3 regions of the Lactobacillus sp. B3795 genome follow, and region 2 is predicted to be linked to each of the others. Evidence: riboswitches for the same ligand, from Rfam matches in the RefSeq annotation. Region 2 holds a riboswitch; each other region holds the start of a gene.

Region 1 (6,289 bases), on a different contig from region 2:
CGCTTCACTACAACATCTTCCAATTAAACCAAGCTACTGGTCGTGACGGTAAGACAAACATCGCTGCCAAAGGTTTAACAGGACCAGGTTATGAAGGTCACACTTTCTGGGACACTGAAATGTACATGATCCCTTACTTCATATACACAAACCCAGAAATCGCTAAGAAACTGTTGGTATACCGTTATAACACTCTAGACTTTGCACGTACTCGTGCTCGTGAACTAGGAGTGAACCAAGGTGCGCTATTCGCATGGCGTTCAATCAACGGTGAAGAAACTTCCGCATACTACCCAGCAAGTACTGCTGCATATCATTTGGACGGTGACATTGCTTATGCCATCGGTAACTACTACCAAGTAACTCATGACATGGCATTCTTAAAGGACTACGGTTTTGAAATGTTACTAGAAACTGCTCGTTTCTTCAGAGAATTCGGTACATGGACAAAGAGAGGGAAAAAGACAGTATTCGAATTTCACACAGTAACTGGACCAGACGAATACACTGCAATGGTTGATAACAACTACTTCACTAACAGAATGGCGCAAAATAACTTCAACTTGGCATACAAGTTAGGATTAGTATTAATGGAAGAAGATCCAGAAGGTTTTGGCAAACTAGGTGCTTCAATCGAAGAACTAGAAGCATTCAAGGACATCGCAGAAAGAATCTACTTCCCATTCAACGACGAATACCAAATTAACGCTCAAGATGACACATTCTTCAGCAAGGCAATCTGGCCATTCGACGAAACACCAAAGGACAAATACCCATTACTATTGCACTACCACCCACTAAATATCTACAGATACCAAGTGAACAAGCAAGCGGATACTGTTTTAGCGGACCTATTATTCCCAGAAACAATTGATGATGATCAACTAAGAAGAGAATTCGATTACTACGAAAAAATCACTACTCATGACTCATCACTATCACGCTCAATCTTCAGTGCGTTAGCTGCTCGTATGGGTGACATGAAGAAGGCATACAGCTACTTCTCAGACACTGTTCGTATGGATTTAACGGACTTACAAGGTAACACTGAAGATGGTTTGCACTTGGCAAACCTAGGTGGAAGCTGGTTAAGTGTGGTTCAAGGTTTCGCAGGGATGCAAGTAACTTCAGACGGTGAATTAAAGATTATCCCACATCTACCAATTGAATGGGATGGTTTTGAATTCAGAATTGTCTTTAACGGCAGATTATTAAACATCAACATTGTTGATGGAAAAACAGCAATTAAGTTGGTTGACGGTCAACCAATGAACATCATTGTAGACAACAAGTCATACAAGTTAGAAAAAGCAACACTAGAAGTTCTATCAAAGGGGGAATAGACATGGGATTAGACAAGATTAAGGGTTTCATATTTGACCTGGACGGTGTCATCTCCAACACCTCTGTTTTACACAGTAAGGCATGGAAACAAATCGCCGATAAAGTCGGCACTCCATGGAATGATAAATTAGCCGAAGACCTAAAGGGCGTTGACCGCATGGATTCTTTGAATCTGATTTTGGACCGCGGTAATTTACAGGACCAATATACCGAAGACGATAAGTTGGCACTAGCACAGGAAAAAAACGATAACTACCTAAACCTAGTTGATCAAATGTCACCAGCAGATATTCTTCCTGGTATCAAGGAATTCTTGGACAGCTTACGTGACAATGGATACCTAATTGCCTTGGCATCTGCCTCCAAGAATGCACCAACCGTTTTGGAAAAACTTCAATTAAGTGAATACTTCGAAAAAGTGGTTAACCCAGCTTTATTGAGTAAGGGTAAACCAGATCCAGAAATCTACACTAAGGGTGCTGAAATCTTGGACCTATATCCAAATCAATGCATCGGAATTGAAGATGCGGAAGTCGGTATTGCAGCCATTAATGGCGCCGGAGAGACTTCCATCGGAATCGGTAGTGCCGATATCCTAAAGGATGCTGACATCGTGTTTGCTTCAACTGATGAACTAACACTAGCTAACATCGAAAAAGCACTATAAAAATAAAAAGGACTGACGCTTGTCAGTCCTTTTTTTATTATCCTAGTTTTTGAAATTCAGTGATTTCTTCGTCGGTTAGTTGGTACAAGGTATTAAATACTGTTGATAGGAATGAATATGGTAGGTTGTCGGTAATTCCACCGGCGATTTCTCCGGCAATGCTTAAAATGCTAGAAGCAAGCACAGCTGAATCCAAACTGTTATCGACAGCTAAACAGGCACCTAGGATACCGTCTAACATATCGCCACAACCGACGTTAACGGCAAAGTAGTGATGACCGTTTTTGACTTCGACGGTCTTACTACCATCTGAGATGACGTCAGTGACACCTGATAGTAAAACGATACAGTCAAACTTTTTAGCGACAGTTTCTGCGATTTCATGTAGGTCACCGTCACCGTTTCCGGCGTCGATTCCTTGAGCATTCCATTCGATGTCAGCTAGGAATGCTAATTCACCAGCGTTACCACGAACACCGTCGAATTTAACTTCCTGAGCTACTTTAGCGAAGTTGTCTTGACGTAACTTGGATGCACCAATTGCCACGGGATCAATGACGACAGGGATGCCTTTTTGGTTGGCAAATTTTCCGGCCGCAATTGATTTTTCAACGTCGGCATCGTTTGATGAACCCATGTTGATGACTAGGGCGTTTGAAATGTTGACTAAATCGCTCGCTTCCTTAATGTCATCGAACATGATAGGTGATGCTCCGATGAAGTTGATGGCGTCGGCCACGTGTTGTGGTGTTACCATGTTTGAGATACTTAAAATGATTGGTGAGTTTTCTCTGATTTGTTTGATTGTAGTCATTATGCATTCCCCTTTAGACGGTTGATGGTTTGTTTGATATCAGAACTATCGATGATGTCTGAGATAACTGAGACACCGTCGACGTTGGTAGTTAGCACTGCCTTGGCGTTATCTTCCTTGATACCACCGATGGCAACGGCTGGATGAGTTGATTCTCGGTATAAACGGTTTAGCTCATCAATACCGATCGCTGGTTTGACCTTTAGCTTGGATTGGGTTGCGAAGATAGGACCAATTCCAATGTAGTCCAGTGAATCCACATTGTTGGCAGTTCTAACCTCATCTAAGGTGTGGGTAGATAGTCCAATAATTTTGTTGGGACATTCCGCAATCACGCGTTCAATCTTGGTGTCGTCTTGGCCGACGTGGATTCCATCGGCATTAATTTCCTTCATTAAATCGATATCGTCGTCGATGATGTAAGGCACGTTGTACTTGGCGGTGATTTCCTTTAGTTGAATCGCCACCTGTAGTTTTTCCGCATCGGTTAGTATAGAACGGTCCTTTTCACGGTATTGAAACATAGTGATGCCGTTCTTACATGCATCCTCTACGATTTGGATTAGTTTATCGACGTCGCCGCCAACGTTTTGACTACCCGCAATGAAGTAGACGGCTAGTTGTTCTTTAGCGAATTTCATCTTCAGCCCCCCAGTGATTTAGTGGTCCATGACCATGTCCGACAATGATTTCTGATTGTAGGATGGTATCAATGTAATGTTTTCCTTCAATGATGGCTTCCTTGATGGATGCGCCCTTAGCTAGGTTAGCGACAATTGCGGATGATAGGGTGTCACCAGTGCCGTGTTTTCTGACGGTGTCATACTTTTTACTTTCGATGGTAAAACTAATTCCGCTTTCTAGTAGGACGTAATCGGTTAAGGTATCACCTTGTTGGTGACCACCCTTGATGATGACGTTCTTGGCACCTAGTTGTTGAATGTGTGCAGCAGCTGCAATTACATCATCGTTGGTTTCAATCTTTTGACCATATATAACCTCAGCTTCTGGGAGGTTGGGGGTCACGATGTCGGCGATTGGCATTAGTTTGTTGATGATGGCTTCGATACCGGAATCATCCAGTAACCTAGCACCACCCTTGGCAACCATGACTGGGTCGACGACAATGGGGTGAATGTTGTGTTTTTTGATGTTTGCGACGACCGCTTCGACGCGTTCTTGGTCAAATAAAGCACCGGTTTTGGCAGCCTTGATGTCGAAATCATCGTATAGTGAATCAAACTGGGCGTTGATCATTTCCACGGGTGTAGGTAGGACGGACTGCACACCCAATGTGTTTTGGGCGGTCAAACCAACTACGACGTTGGTAGCAAAGACGTGGTGTTCTTGCATCGTCTTGATGTCGGCTTGCATACCGGCACCACCACCGGAATCTGAACCGGCAATCGTTAATGTTTCAGGGACTTTTTTACTATTCATGATGACTACCTCCATGAATAATGTCGGCAAAGCGCCAGTCTTGTTGGTAGAAGGCTTGTTCCCAGAATTCCCATTCTAATTCGGTACTCTTTAGGAAGAATCCCTTGGCCTCGTTGATTTCTTCTTGAGACATGTCCTTTGATAGTTCGTTTAGCATCTTGAAGAGTTTTTGAGTTAATCCACCGTCTGCGTCTTCATCATCGGTTAGGTAGAAATCGATCCAACTCTTGAATGGATTGTCAGCGGTGTTTTTACCCGTGGCAGTTAGCTGCTTGGCAATTTCATTGTATGTCCATGGACATGGTAGTAAGGCACAGATGATGTTGGCTAGACTACCAGTTCTAACGGCACGATACATATGTGATTGGTATAGGTAAGCCTTAGGGCTTGGGGTAGCGTGTTGAAAACTTTCGTATGTAACGTTAGCAATATCGCAAAAGACGTGGTGAGGGTGGATTTCACTGTTTAGAATAAAATCGATATTTTCAGCGAAGAATCGCATGTCCTCTCTGTCCTTTAGGATGGGGATGATACTAGCGTAAATTTTGATGAACTCAGATAAGTATTGAAAATCTTGTTGAACATAAAATTTTAGTGCTGCATCGTCGACGTGACCGTCACCGATACCTTTAACAAACGGGTGGTCAAAGATTGCTTCCAAAATCGGGTTAGCTTCCTTGACTAGTTGATGTGAAAACATGAAACAATACCTCCAGTTTGCTGCCGTAAATAAAAAATACCCTCCCACACGAAGGTGGAAGGGTACACTTGGATAGACTAAGTCTAATTCTTTACTTGGAGTGCGCCTGACTTCCTTCGCTAGTGTTAACTAGATCAGGTTCAATGGGTGTAATCTCAGCCGAAAAACGGCACCCCAGTGGACAGCATTTTTATATTTAATTCATGTATAAGTATATCTGTTTTGAACTATTTGTAAACATGATAATTTTGCCAAATAAAAAAGACGCCGTCATAGCGCCTTTTTATTTTTTATTGGTAAATTTCGAAGTGAATTTGGCCCATCTTATCGATTGAGACTCCGAATTCTTGTTTAGCAGAACTATCGAAACCAATTCCTAGGAAGTTGGCAGCGTGGCCCCAATCAGAAGATGCATCATCAAACATCATGGCACAGATGGCACCGTAGATGCTTTCCTTAACGTTAGCCATAGTAACGGGTCCGTTAATGTATGAGCTAGTTAGTAGGGAACCGGCGATGTTTTCACCGTAGGCAGTGAAGTTGTTAGCGGCGAAGACGTCGTTTAGGACTGAAACATCGTGACCACCCTTTTTAGTGAAGTCCCAGTTATCGTTGTTGTAGCCGATGGCAACATCGGTAGATGCCTTTAATGCACGATCGGTAACTGTTAGATCTTGGGTGTATGGGTAGTTGTTAGCTAGCTTGTGTCTTAAATCATTAACAAGGTTAGCAGCGTATTGTGATAGTTGACGTTGTTGGTCAGTACTAATGTTATTGATGTTGACCGTGGTGTTAATGTCTTCGGTGCTTGGGTGGAATGTGTTAATTTGACGACTTTGCTCAATTGAGCCATCTGAAGCTGTGCCTTGGACCATCTTCTTGGTGTTAGTATCGAAACTAAATAGGTATCCGGCAGGGATGTTTAGTGTGTCTGATGCATTAGGAGTGGCATGATCATCTGAAGGATAGTTAAAACCATCTACTGATTGATAGTAATTTGAATCAGTAGTTTTATTGGTGTCGGTAGCGATTGGTGCAGTGGTGCTAACAATCACCTTTTTGGCTGCGGTGTCTTTCTTGACTACTTTTTTAGGCGCCTTTGGCATGACTTTCTTCTTAGAATCTACCTTTTTTCTAACTTTGGTAGCCTTTTTGCTCTTCTTTGGTTGCTTCTTCTTGGCTTTGGTAGTCTTCTTGGCGTGTTTCTTTACGGCCTTTTTCTTCTTAGTGGTCTTTTTGTGTTTAGCCTTAGAAGTTTTCTTGGCCTTTTTCGCTTTTTTGGCAGGCTTTTTCTTGTGATGAGTTTGCTTGGTAGTTTGGGCAT
Region 2 (6,289 bases):
CAATTCACACTGGTGGAACTATTTCAATGTCTCAAGACGAAAGCGGGGAAGTTGTTCAAAACGAACAAAATCCAATCGCCAATCAACAAGATAATTTATTAGATCAAGGAATCGATATTACTAATGAGGAGATTTTTAACTTACCATCTCCACATATGACCCCTGATAGAATGCTTGAAATCGCTAATCGAATTAAGGAAGCAAGAAAGCAAGGATACGACGGTGTCGTAGTTACCCACGGTACCGATACCCTAGAAGAAACTGCCTACTTCTTGGACTTAACTTTGGCCAATGATTTTCCAGTTGTCGTAACTGGTGCCATGCGTTCATCAAACGAAATTGGTTCAGATGGTCTATACAACTTATTGAATGCTGCAGCAACTGCTGCTAGCCCACAAGCCAAGAACAAGGGTGTTTTGGTGGCGATGAACGATGAAATTCACACCGCCAGATACGTTACTAAGACCCACACTACCAACGTGGCGACTTTTAGAACACCAACATTTGGTCCAATCGGAATTATTTCCAAACATGAACCAACATTTTACCAAGAACTAATCCAAAGTGAAGTCGTCAACGTTAATTCACTAGTGGACCACGTTTATCTAATCAAGGCTTTTGCCGGCATGGACGGCACCTTGTTTGACGCTTTAGATAATGATCAAACTAACGGTCTAGTAATCGAAGGACTAGGTGCTGGTAACCTACCTCCTGAAACATTAGATTCAGTAAAACGTTTAGTCGACAGAAACATCCCAGTCATTTTAGTTTCCAGATGTCTAAGTGGGGTTGCCCAAGACATCTACGCCTACGAAGGTGGAGGAATTCAACTGGAAGAAATGGGCTTAGAATTCTGTCACGGTCTAAACGGCCAAAAAGCACGTATTAAATTAATCATTGCGTTAAGTGCGCACAAGTCTGGTGAAGAGTTAGCTAGATTTATGAGTAACGCAATATCATAGAGTGAGGGATGTTTATGAACTCTATCATTGCAGATTTAAATGCAGCAATGAGCAAGAAACAACTGGTGAATATCTACCTAAACACTGGTGATATTTTTTACACCGGCTATATTGAAACTTATAACGATGACGAGGTTATCATTGCCACATACGAATCCAGTGGTCTGGCCGATGGATACGTCGCAATGAAGACTTCCATCATCGAGAGTGTGGAACGCCAAAGTGAAGACCTAGACAGCATCAAAGAAAAGATGTTAATCGCAAAGGACGAGGGATTAATGGAATCCAAACCCAGCGAATTACACTTTGATTCCAACAACAACTTGTTCCCACAAATTCTAATTCAAGCATACTTAAACCAAGAGGTTATCCTAATTCACGACAATGAAGCGGAACGTTTCTACACAGGGATGGTTAAGAAAATCAGCAATGATTCCTTTAAGTTCTTACGCATTAACAAGTTTGACTTCATGCAAAACGAATTGGTCACCATGGGCTTTAACCAAAGCATGATCATTGAATTCCAAGGTCGTGAACTAAGTGTCATGAGTAAGGTAATGGGCAAGGTTAAGGAACAAAACATTGCCAAGACCGCCGAATCAATCAACAACATCATCGATTTATTGAACGATTCATTCCATCATCACAACCTAGTCGAAGTTCGTTGTCGATACAATGACCACTTCTTCTATGTCGGTGAGGTCATCATGTTAAACGACAGTGGTGCCATCCTGAAGGTGGTCGACATGCCAGGACAATTCGGTGGATATGTCTTCATTCGAATGAATGGAATTCAAAGAGTCACCGTTGGCAACGATTATCTTGAATTGGTTCAACTAATGAAGGATCAAAACATCGCAGATCATAATGCATCACAACCGGTATTAAACGATTCTCGTGAATTCGACAGTACCGAAGATAATTTAAACGCCATCTTGACGCAATCCATGAACAAGCATCAATTGATTCGCTTGCAATTAAAGTCCGGCAGTAACTTCTTGGGTTACCCGGAAAAGATTGGCCCTGAATCAATGAAGTTCAGTCTATTGGATGAAACAGTTAACTTCTTCATTTACGGACAAAAGATTCCGTTAAATGACATCGTTGAAGTTGGTTTTGAATACATCTATGCTTATCTAGACGAACAACGTCTAAGAAGAAAAGGCGATATGTAATAAAAAAAGAACCCGATATTTCGGGTTCCTTTTTTGCTTAGCCTAATTTTTGTTTGATAATATCTACTTCATCTTGATTTGGGGATCTGCGCATGCTCTTAATGTCATGCAATTCCTCTACACTAAAATGTAGGTTATAAGCCAATAATGTATCTGGCATATCATTATTCTTTTGATAAGTAACAATTTCTTCAGCAATCTTATTTAATTTACGATTCATAAGAACCCTCCTAACAAAATCCATCCGACAATTACATTATAACTTATTTTAGTATAAGTAGAAAAATAAAGTCTAAAAAATTAGGATAATTTGGATAGCGACAACCACAACCACAAAGATTAGATAATCTGTTGCTTTGATTGTGATCTTTTTGAAATGGGTTCGACTGTTGCCTTCAACGAATAAATGTGAATTCATTCCCTGAGCAAGTAGGGTGGACCAGTTCATGGCAGCAAGGATTGACTTGAAGTAAAGGGTTGGAGAAACATACGATAGGTGGACGTTTCTCATTTTAGCAGCTAACTTGATGTCGACAATCTCTTGTTTGATGGTTTCAATCAAGTTAAAGGCACCCATGACTCCGTAGGCAAACTTGCTGGGCACGTGAAAGTTTTGTTCCAGACTACCAGCCAAATCCTCGATGGAGGTCTTACAAGTGTAAGTTCCACCTAGAGTGACAAACGCGTATAGACGAGTCACCAATAAGATACCGTATTGATAGTCACCATTCATCTTTTGGGCGAAATAGATTCCGGCCGCAGGAATTAGGGTAACTAATAATAAGTATAGAATTCGCTTAACTGAAGCGAAGAATATTAGATAGATTAGACTAACAATGAAAATAACTAGGTTTAGTCTAACTGATGTTGTAAATGAAATCTCCAATGCAATCACTAACATCATCAGTAGTTTTAATACGGGATTCATTAAAAGGCCTCCTGATAAGTTAGTTTGTGATCATCAAATGCTAAATGGTAATCAACTAAGTTCTCTAGACCATGAGTTTGGTGAGAAATCAGTAGTTGGGTTTGTCCCTTAGCTTTTGCATGATTCAATAAATCAACAACCACGGCAACATATTCAATGTTGATACCATTAAAAGGTTCGTCCAGAAGAAGAAGTGAGTGTCCCATCATGACCATGCTTAGGATTTGTAGTCGTTTTTTTTGGCCATCACTTAAAGAGTAGATGACACGATCGGATAGCTCATCTAGACCAAGCTTTTGAGTGTATTCAGCGATTTGGGCTTCGTCCAACCAATTGTTGAATGCATTCTTCTTGGATAGTTCTAGTTCGTCTTCGACGGTGATTTTAATGAATTGCTTGGTTGATTCTTGGAAAATCATTCCAACGCTTTGTAAGTACTTGTTTAAACGAATTTGGCGAATTGATTTGTGGTCGAAGTTAATTTCTCCATCAAAATCATGTTGCTTGATAAATGTTTTAAACAGACTTGATTTACCACATCCATTGGGACCGGTAATTAAAGTAGTCTTTTGCTTCATCAAGTCTAAATCTAAATGATTGATTAATTGCATGTCGTAGTTGGCAATTGATAAATCAAAACAGTTAACGATGGGTTCTCCAACAACTTCGTTTGATAGTGGACGATTTGTGGAATCGTTGAATTGATTGAACAATTCTTTGACTGCCGCATCATCTAAAGGTTTAAACGTTGTGTTGTCTTCATCAAAACCGATTAACTGGTCGATTTGATTTTTGTAGCCCATAAGATCATGATCGATACCGATGACAATCTTGCCTGATTCCTTTAGCTGGCTCAATAGACTAATCAGTTCCAGACGAGACTTGATATCGACATTGGCAAATGGTTCATCCAATAGAATAACAGGAGCGTTAATTGCTACGATGATACTTAGCGCAACCTTTTGTTTTTCACCACCGGAAAGAGTTTTGAATTCGCGCTTTCTTAAGTCATTGGTATGAGTGAAAGAAAGGGCATCTTCGATGACTTGATCCATTTTATCAGGTTCAATCTGAAGATTTTCTAGGGTGAAGATAAATTCATCCTCTACGGTAGCCATACAAAATTGTTGCATTGGATCTTGGAACATCATGGAAATAGTTTCGCGCAATTCCCATTCTGAAAATTCCAAGATATCTTGGTGATTAAAATTGATAACGCCGTCGATTGTACCGTCGTTATATTGTGGATAAAATCCTGCGATTGTTTTCAAAAGCGTTGATTTACCAGAACCCGAAGGACTGTATATCAATGCCATTTGATTAGATTCGAAAGCCAGGCTAACCCCTTTAAAAGTCGGCTTCGAAGTACCAGTATATTGGTATGTCAAATTGTTAATTGATAAGTTATTCAAAAATTGACACTCCTATTATTTGATAACGTGACTCTTTTCCAACATGTTGGCGATTAGTTTTGATAACACACCACCGAAGATGAAGATTGAAATGAATCTTACGATGAATAAGATGATAAGCATGTGGATAGCATATGCGTTGTAACCACTCTTGAACCAGTCATAGATAAATGTGATGACAGTAGTTGAGATGGTAGTAGCGAATACACCTAACCAGTCGAAGTGCTTGTATTTAGTAGCAGCGAAACCTAATTCAGTTGCGATACCTTGTTCGATACCAACAATGATAGTTTCGACACCCCATTGTCCACCTAAGAACATTTCAACGATGGCACCGATGACCTCAGCTAAGAATGGAGCACCAGGACGTTTGAAGATAAAACCAGCAAGTGGAGCTGCCATTACCCAAAGACCAAGTAGTAGATCGTTAGCAAGAGGTGCTAGACCATAAGGAGTAAGTGCAAGACTTACTGCGTTGTATAGAAAACCTGTGGCGAAAAAGATAATTCCACAGATAATTGAGATTAATGTAAGTAAAATGATGTTTCTAAGTGACCATGTGTTTTTCATAGTTTCCTCCAGAAAAAAAGGACCCCAAACAACACGTGTTTGGAGTCCAATTTATTTTTATAATTTGTAAAGCATTAAAAAATAAAAGGGTTGTTTTCCTTCGCAGGGATTATCCTGAATCAGGTACTATGGGTATGAATCTCAGCCGAATTCCGGCACCCCAAACATTAATTATCAATTTAAATTAACTATACTATTTATTAAATTTAAATGCAATGCTTATATTTTCATTAACATTTTTAAAAATCTGGATACCTTGTCGTAACGGCGATTTCGTGGTAACTTTAGATAGTAAAATTATGATAAATGGAAGTAAAAATGAATGAAGAAATCAGTAAAAAGACTAACAATAATATTCGTCGCGGCGATTGGATTAGGGGCATACGAACAATTTAATAATCCATTCTCATTTATTCGCGAAGAATACACCAAAATAACAAATGCAAAACATGGTTATCAACCAGACTACCAACAAGATCCACAAGCATATAAGACCGACTTAATTAAGGTGTCACAGGATAAAGTAAAGAACGCGAGTGCTGCTGTGGCATTGGATGCTACCAAGAATAAGGTGGTTTATTCACAAAACGGGGACAAGAAGATTAAGGTGGCATCATTAGCCAAACTGATGACATTATACCTAGCGATTCAAAAGGCCGAAAAGACCAACGGCTGGAATCAAGTTGTCGACACCAGTAACAAGGGACTAAAGAAACTGGGTGACGACGTTGAACTAGGTGGATTTAAGTTCAAAGACGGTCATAAATACACAGTCCGAGACCTTTATAAGGCTGCGTTAGTCCAATCATCCAACAATGCGGCAATCGCATTGGGACAATGGGTGGCAGGATCTAATGTGAAGTTCATCAAGATGATGAATGAACAAGCCAAGGCATGGCATCTAGACGCTACCTTTGTGTCATCATCAGGACTTGAAAATAGCGATCTAGCAAAATTTGGTTACGCTCAAGTCGGTGGCAAGGACGACGCCAATATGATTTCAGCCAAGAGTATTGCAGTCATTGCCGACCACGTCCTATCAATTTATCCAAAGGCAATCGATGATGCCAAACAAGTGTATGAAAAAGTTGACGGTCAAACTTTATTCAATGAAAATAGTTTACTACCCGGTCGACCTTTCTATGATGAGAGTTTACACGTCGATGGATTAAAGACCGGTTATACTGTTGCCGCTGGACTATGTCTAGTTGCGACTGCTCAACAACCTGGCAAAGATCGAGT
Region 3 (6,289 bases), on a different contig from region 2:
ACAAGGGCAAGGATTATGCGGCGGCAGCATATGTAAAAGGAACTGCTGATTACAACTTAGACAAAGCTAAGAAGCTATGGAAGGAAGGACTAAAAGAAGTCGGTAAGAAGTCTTTGAACCTAACCTTAACCTACGACGATACCGATGTTGCTAAGGCAACAACTGAATACTTACAAGCCGAATTCCAAAAATTACCTGGATTGAAAGTAAGCAACGTTAACCTTCCTCGCCAACAAAGAATCTCAAGATTATTTAGCAGCAACTTTGATCTAGTAGTAACTGGATGGGACCCAGGTTATGCTGATCCAATCTCAGCCTTGAGCATCAGAACATCAAATAGTTCAATCAACTTTAGTAAGTGGCAAAATGCTGAATTTGATAACTACATCAACAAGTCAAACACTGTAGACGCTAATAACCCAGCTAAGAGATGGGATGATTTAGTTAAAGCAGGTAAGCTAGTAAATAAAGAAGTAGGTGCGGTACCTTTCTACCAAACATCTAACCCAGTTGCATTAAAGACTAACGTTAAGGGTGTTACATTTAACCCAGTTGGTAGTTGGGACTTCTCACATGGTTATGTAGAATAACCAAATAAAAAAAGACCTAGAAATCTAGGTCTTTTTTTGTTGCATTAAAACTTCAATGTGATTGCAGCGTAGTCCAAGTTCATTGGCATTTGGCTCTTTGGAATTAGTAGAACGTTTCCTGCGAAACCAATGGTAGTGATTGCTAAATCATTTAAAGTCTTGTTGTAGCTTTCTTCGCTAATGTATAAAGTATCAATCTTACCGGATAGTGCGTTTGAAATAATATCGCGTAAATCGGTTGCGACTAAACGGTGATCACTAGCTTTTTCGTATTTAATTTTGTTGTCGTTTGCTAACTTGTCAAAGAATTGTTGGTTCAATTCATTAATCATTTCAGAAATCTTGTCGGGACCAAGATCGTCCACATCAACCTTGCTTACGATGTCTTTCGCAAATGTCTTTTGGTCAGCTAATTCGTTGAATAACTTACGGTTTTCTTCGCTGGCAACCACCACAGTTTGTAGGTAGTCATCGTCATCAAATAAATCGCTTAGGTATTCTTTAACCAACATGAAGTATTTGTTTTTATCGTTGTTTACAAGGACCGGAATTGGCTTGTTCACAAGGTTTAAGATACTAAAGTGACCGTTATCAACTCTTAGTAGCTTAAAGTCGTTATCGCGTAGGATTAAAACGCGGTAGTGAAGTTGGCTTTCGATTTCCTTGATTAGTTGCGCCACGTTCATGGTGTCATCGATTGAGATTTGGGTCTTAACAGGTTGGGTTAAGTCAAATGAATGGATGGCTTTAAAACTAACGTATAGTGCAACACCAGAACCGTTTCCGATATGTTTTGCGCGATCAAAGTTGAATCTTCTTAATTTTCTTTCGTATCTTGGCCAGATATTTTCGTCGTGTTTTTGAATGAATTCTTCTTTAACAGTTTCGATTAAATTTAAATAATCATTTTTGTTACTAATTTCGTTAAATGAAACAATTAGTGAGATGAATGGCCCTACTTCATAATCCAAAGTTAGGGTATTTCTAAGCTCGATTGTCGACGTCATAGTCTAACCTCCTTAGATTTATATGCTTATAGTATATCATGATGAGCTAAAAGCGAAATATATTGTGCTATAATTATGCTATATTAAGCTTAAAGGAGGGATAATTATGCTTTTAAACATCCTATATTCCATTGTTCTAATTAATGAAATTTTGGCATTGATTACAGTCTTTAGAGAAGAACGTGATATTGCCGCAACATGGGCATGGTTATTAGTGCTTTCATTCCTACCTGTGCTGGGATTTTTGATTTATGCATTCGTTGGAAGAAAACTACCTAAAAAACGTTTATTCCGTTTCCAATACAAAGACAATAAATTGATGTATGACATCCTAAAAGAACAAGGCAAGATACATAACAATCCGGAAAAAATCAGAGCTGATGAGGTCTCATACTCATACAGAACACTTGTTAAGCTGTTCAAAACCTCAGACGTTACTGACTTATCTAGAAGAAACCATGTTAAGGTCTTCACCGAAGGTAATCACTTATTTGATTGCATTATTTCCGACATTAAAAACGCTAAAAGTTCAATTAACATTGAATTTTATACCTTCTATGATGACAGAATCGGTCATCGCGTCTTAAAAGAGTTAATCAAAAAAGCTAAGGAAGGCGTTAAAGTCCACGTTATCTACGATAGTTGGGGTTCAATGGGAAACAAGCACCATTTCTTCGACCCATTGCGTGAAGCCGGTGGATTTGTAGAACCATTCCTACACACCCACTCAGCCGTAATGGACTTCCGTTTGAACTTTAGAGATCACAGAAAGATTGTGGTTATCGACGGTAAGTACGGATACATCGGTGGTTTTAACATCGGTGACCAATACCTAGGTCGTAAGAAGAAGTTTGGTAACTGGCGTGATACTCACTTGAGAATTGCTGGTTCAGCCGTTCATCATCTACAAGCCCAATTCATCTTGGACTGGAATGTTACAGACATGGACCACAAGATTGATGTTGAAGAAACTAAGGGCTTCTACTTCCCTAAGGTATACCAAGAAGGTTCTACCAATATCCAAGTGGTATCCAGTGGGCCTAACTCTGATTTACAACAAATCAAATTGGGGTACATCAAGATGATTCAAAACGCCAAGAACTACTGTTGGATTCAATCACCATACTTGATTCCAGACGATAGTGCCTTAGACGCCATCAGAACTGCTGCTATGTCAGGTGTTGATATTAGAATCATGGTGCCATGCATGCCCGATCATCCATTCGTATATCGTGCAACTCAATACTATGCAAAACAATTATCAAAATATGGTGTCAAAATTTACTTCTACGAAAATGGATTTATTCACGCCAAGACCGTCTTAGTCGATGGTAAAATCGCGTCAGTTGGTTCCGCCAACATGGACTTTAGAAGTTTCAAATTAAACTTCGAAATTAACGCGTTTATCTACGACGAAGGATTGGCTGAACAATTACATTCAATCTACGTTAACGACATCAGAAGCAGTAAATTAATGACTTATGCGGACTTTGAAAAACAATCACGTTGGTTGAAATTCAAACAAGTATTTAGTCGTTTATTCTCACCAATTCTATAAAATAATCGAAAAGATTCCAGATTACTGGAATCTTTTTTTAGTTTGCTTTCAAAATCTTTTTAAATTATACTTGTTATCAAGTTAATAAATTAACGTCACTAGGGGAGCTATGTAGCTGAGAATTAATTTGACCCTTTGAACTTGAATCTGGTTAGTACCAGCGAAAGGAAGTTGACTTGAAAATCGGTACATACATAACAAATGGACCAATTACAAGGGATTCTTCTATCGAAGAATCCCTTTTTTCTTGCGGTGACGAATAAGGAGATATTGTTCATGGAACAAGATATTGCAGCATTAGTTAATGAGATTGACAATCATCAAGAGGAGTTACTGGAAATTTTAAGTAAACTAGTTGCGTTTCCAACACCAGCACCACCTGGAAGAAATTCAGATGATGCGCAATCATACATAGTCGATTTTTTGAAATCAAATGGTTTTGACATCGATCAATGGGATTTATACAAACACGATTCTATTGTTGTCGGTACCAAGAATAGTGTTGAAAGTAGCCAATACCATAGTCTAATTTTAAACGGTCATATGGACGTCGCCTCCATCCAAGAAGACGAAAAGTGGCAAACTAATCCGTTTGAAATGGTAGTCAAACAAGGCAAGGCATTCGGTCGTGGTGTTGCGGATATGAAGGGTGCTATCGCTGCCATGTTAATGGCGATTAAGGTGTTAAACGACGCCAATGTTTCCTTACCGGGTGAATTGAAGTTTGAATCAGTCATCGGTGAAGAAAGTGGTGAGGCTGGAACTTGGGATGCGATTAAGCATGGCCACAAGGCCGATTTTGCGATTGTCGGGGACATCAGTGATTTCCATATTCAAGGTCAAGGCGGGGTCATCACAGGTTGGATTACGGTCAAAAGTGACCAAACTTTCCACGATGCTACCAGACGCCAAATGATGAATGCCGGCGGCCACTTGAAGGGTGCCAGTGCCATCGAAAAGATGACTAAAATTATTACCGGATTAAATGAATTGGAACGCGATTGGGCAGTTAACAAGAGCTACCCTGGCGTTGCGCCTGGGTCAGATACCATCAATCCGGCCGTCATCGAGGGTGGTAGAAACGCCGCCTTTATCGCCGATGAATGTCGTTTATGGGTGACCGTTCACTTCTATCCAAACGAAGATTACCAAGAAGTAATCAAAGAGGTGGAGGACCATCTACACCGCGTCGCACAGGCTGATGTCTGGTTAAAAGACCACATGCCAATCTATAAGTGGGGCGGAAAATCAATGGTCGAAGATCGTGGCGAAATTTTCCCCGCACTTGATTTAGATACGAAATCAAAACCGGTTTCCATTCTAAAAAATGCGCACCAAGTTGTTGTGAATGAAGCACCAATTGTCGATGTTTCACCAAGTGTTACCGATGGGGGATGGTTCGGCCACGCCAATATTCCAGCTGCCATTTACGGCCCCGGAACTATCGACGAAGCCCACTCCGTCGATGAATCCGTTGAGATTTCCGACCTCGTTAAATACACCAAGGTGTTAGTTCAATTCATGTATGAATGGCTAAACACCAAAAAGGAGGTGTAGTGATGAAGTTCAGTCAACGTTTAGTAACCGAACTTAAACCAATCTGGGAGGCGAACCATCACCATCCATTCGTTCAAGAATTGGCTGATGGCACTCTTGATATTGAAAAATTTAAGTTCTACATGGTTCAAGATTACGTTTACCTAATCGACTACGCCAAACTATTTGCGCTGGGTGCGATTAAAGCGACCGACCTAGCCGTTGAGGGCAAGTTTGCCGAGTTATTGAGTGAAACATTGAATACCGAAATGGGTTTGCATCGTAGTTACGCCAAGGAATTTGGCATTGAAGAAGCCGAACTAGAAAACGCTAATCCCACTCCGGTGACTCTAAGCTACACCAATTATATGCTTTCCGTTGGCCAAAGTGGCGGGGTGGATAAGGTCCTAGTGGCCTTGCTGCCATGCATGTGGAGCTACAATCAAATCGGTCATTTATTAAAAGATACCCCGGGAGCCAAACATCCGCTCTACGCCAATTGGGTAGCGATTTACAGCGATGATGAGTACACCGACTTAACCAACTGGACAATCGATTTATTGGATCAAATTACTGCTGGAAAATCTGAAGAAGAGCTCAAGGAATTAACCGAAATTTTCAAAAATACCACCAGGTATGAATATCTATTTTGGGACATGGCTTATAACCATCAAGATTGGCCCAAAATCAAATAAAAAAATCCCACATTTTGTGGGATTTTTTGTTTACATCCAGTTCCATGGATCGTCACGCCACTTACGGAGCACGACTAATTCATCGTCTGAAATACTGTTTTCTTCTTTGGCTTGTTCGATGATTGTGGAGTAGTTGGTTAGTGTATCAAATTCAATACCCGCTTCCTTGAAGTTCTTAGTGCTGTCAGGAAGTTCGTATGAGAAGATGGCCACGACACCAATCACGTTGTATCCTTCATTCTTAAGTGCTTGCGCAGCGTTTAAAACACTCTTTCCAGTAGAAAGTAGGTCATCAATTAAAACGATTGGGGCGTTTTCGTCGATGCTTCCTTCCATTTGCTTACCCCGACCGTGATCCTTTGGCTTTGAACGCACATAAATCATTGGAAGGTCCATCTTGTCGGCAACGATGGCGGCATGTGGGATTCCGGCGGTTGCGACACCACCGATTACTTTTGCTTCGGGAAACTTGTTGCGGATTAATTCGGCTAAACCGTCTGCGATGTGGGTACGAACTTCTGGGAAACTAATGGTGATTCTGTTGTCGGTGTAAATTGGCGCCTTGATACCTGATGCCCAAGTAAATGGTTCGTTGGGTGATAGGGTGACTGCGTTAATTTTTAAAAGGTCTGAAGCGATTAATTGGTTAGTATTCATTATTTGATTCCTCCATTAACTGCGTTGTAGATGTCTTTATATGTTTGTACCGGATTGTCTGATTGAGTGATGCTTCTACCCACGACGATTCCGCTAGTGTTTAATTCAAAAGCCTTTGTTGGTGTCACGACTCTCTTTTGGTCGTCGACACTGTTGCTGGGAAGGCGAATTCCTGGATTGATGCACTTGAATTCATCGGAAACCGCTTGATGAATCAGGTTGTTTTCTAGTGCAGAAGAGATGACA

The links. Region 2 has a riboswitch for thiamine pyrophosphate ahead of J3U50_RS01000 (ECF transporter S component). Riboswitches for the same ligand answer to the same signal wherever they lie in the genome.
Region 1: another riboswitch for thiamine pyrophosphate. It lies ahead of tenA (thiaminase II); the one in region 2 lies ahead of J3U50_RS01000 (ECF transporter S component).
Region 3: another riboswitch for thiamine pyrophosphate. It lies ahead of J3U50_RS05880 (acetylornithine deacetylase); the one in region 2 lies ahead of J3U50_RS01000 (ECF transporter S component).

What each region holds. Positions count from the first base shown of each region.
Region 1 covers NZ_JAFNPE010000014.1:3,429-9,717, reverse strand. Annotated here, with positions in the region: gene J3U50_RS05415 (glycoside hydrolase family 65 protein) at 1-1,343, shown strand, start outside; gene pgmB (beta-phosphoglucomutase) at 1,346-2,011, shown strand; gene thiM (hydroxyethylthiazole kinase) at 2,049-2,825, opposite strand; gene thiE (thiamine phosphate synthase) at 2,825-3,466, opposite strand; gene thiD (bifunctional hydroxymethylpyrimidine kinase/phosphomethylpyrimidine kinase) at 3,453-4,265, opposite strand; gene tenA (thiaminase II) at 4,258-4,965, opposite strand; TPP riboswitch at 5,060-5,152, opposite strand; gene J3U50_RS05385 (SEC10/PgrA surface exclusion domain-containing protein) at 5,256-6,289, opposite strand, start outside.
Region 2 covers NZ_JAFNPE010000001.1:205,001-211,289, forward strand. Annotated here, with positions in the region: gene J3U50_RS00975 (asparaginase) at 1-962, shown strand, start outside; gene J3U50_RS00980 (hypothetical protein) at 977-2,137, shown strand; gene J3U50_RS00985 (LBP_cg2779 family protein) at 2,175-2,357, opposite strand; gene J3U50_RS00990 (energy-coupling factor transporter transmembrane protein EcfT) at 2,430-3,065, opposite strand; gene J3U50_RS00995 (ATP-binding cassette domain-containing protein) at 3,065-4,477, opposite strand; gene J3U50_RS01000 (ECF transporter S component) at 4,493-5,047, opposite strand; TPP riboswitch at 5,126-5,220, opposite strand; gene J3U50_RS01005 (D-alanyl-D-alanine carboxypeptidase family protein) at 5,370-6,289, shown strand, end outside.
Region 3 covers NZ_JAFNPE010000014.1:113,755-120,043, forward strand. Annotated here, with positions in the region: gene J3U50_RS05865 (peptide ABC transporter substrate-binding protein) at 1-590, shown strand, start outside; gene J3U50_RS05870 (hypothetical protein) at 635-1,597, opposite strand; gene cls (cardiolipin synthase) at 1,704-3,155, shown strand; TPP riboswitch at 3,246-3,341, shown strand; gene J3U50_RS05880 (acetylornithine deacetylase) at 3,432-4,712, shown strand; gene tenA (thiaminase II) at 4,715-5,386, shown strand; gene pyrE (orotate phosphoribosyltransferase) at 5,417-6,043, opposite strand; gene pyrF (orotidine-5'-phosphate decarboxylase) at 6,043-6,289, opposite strand, start outside.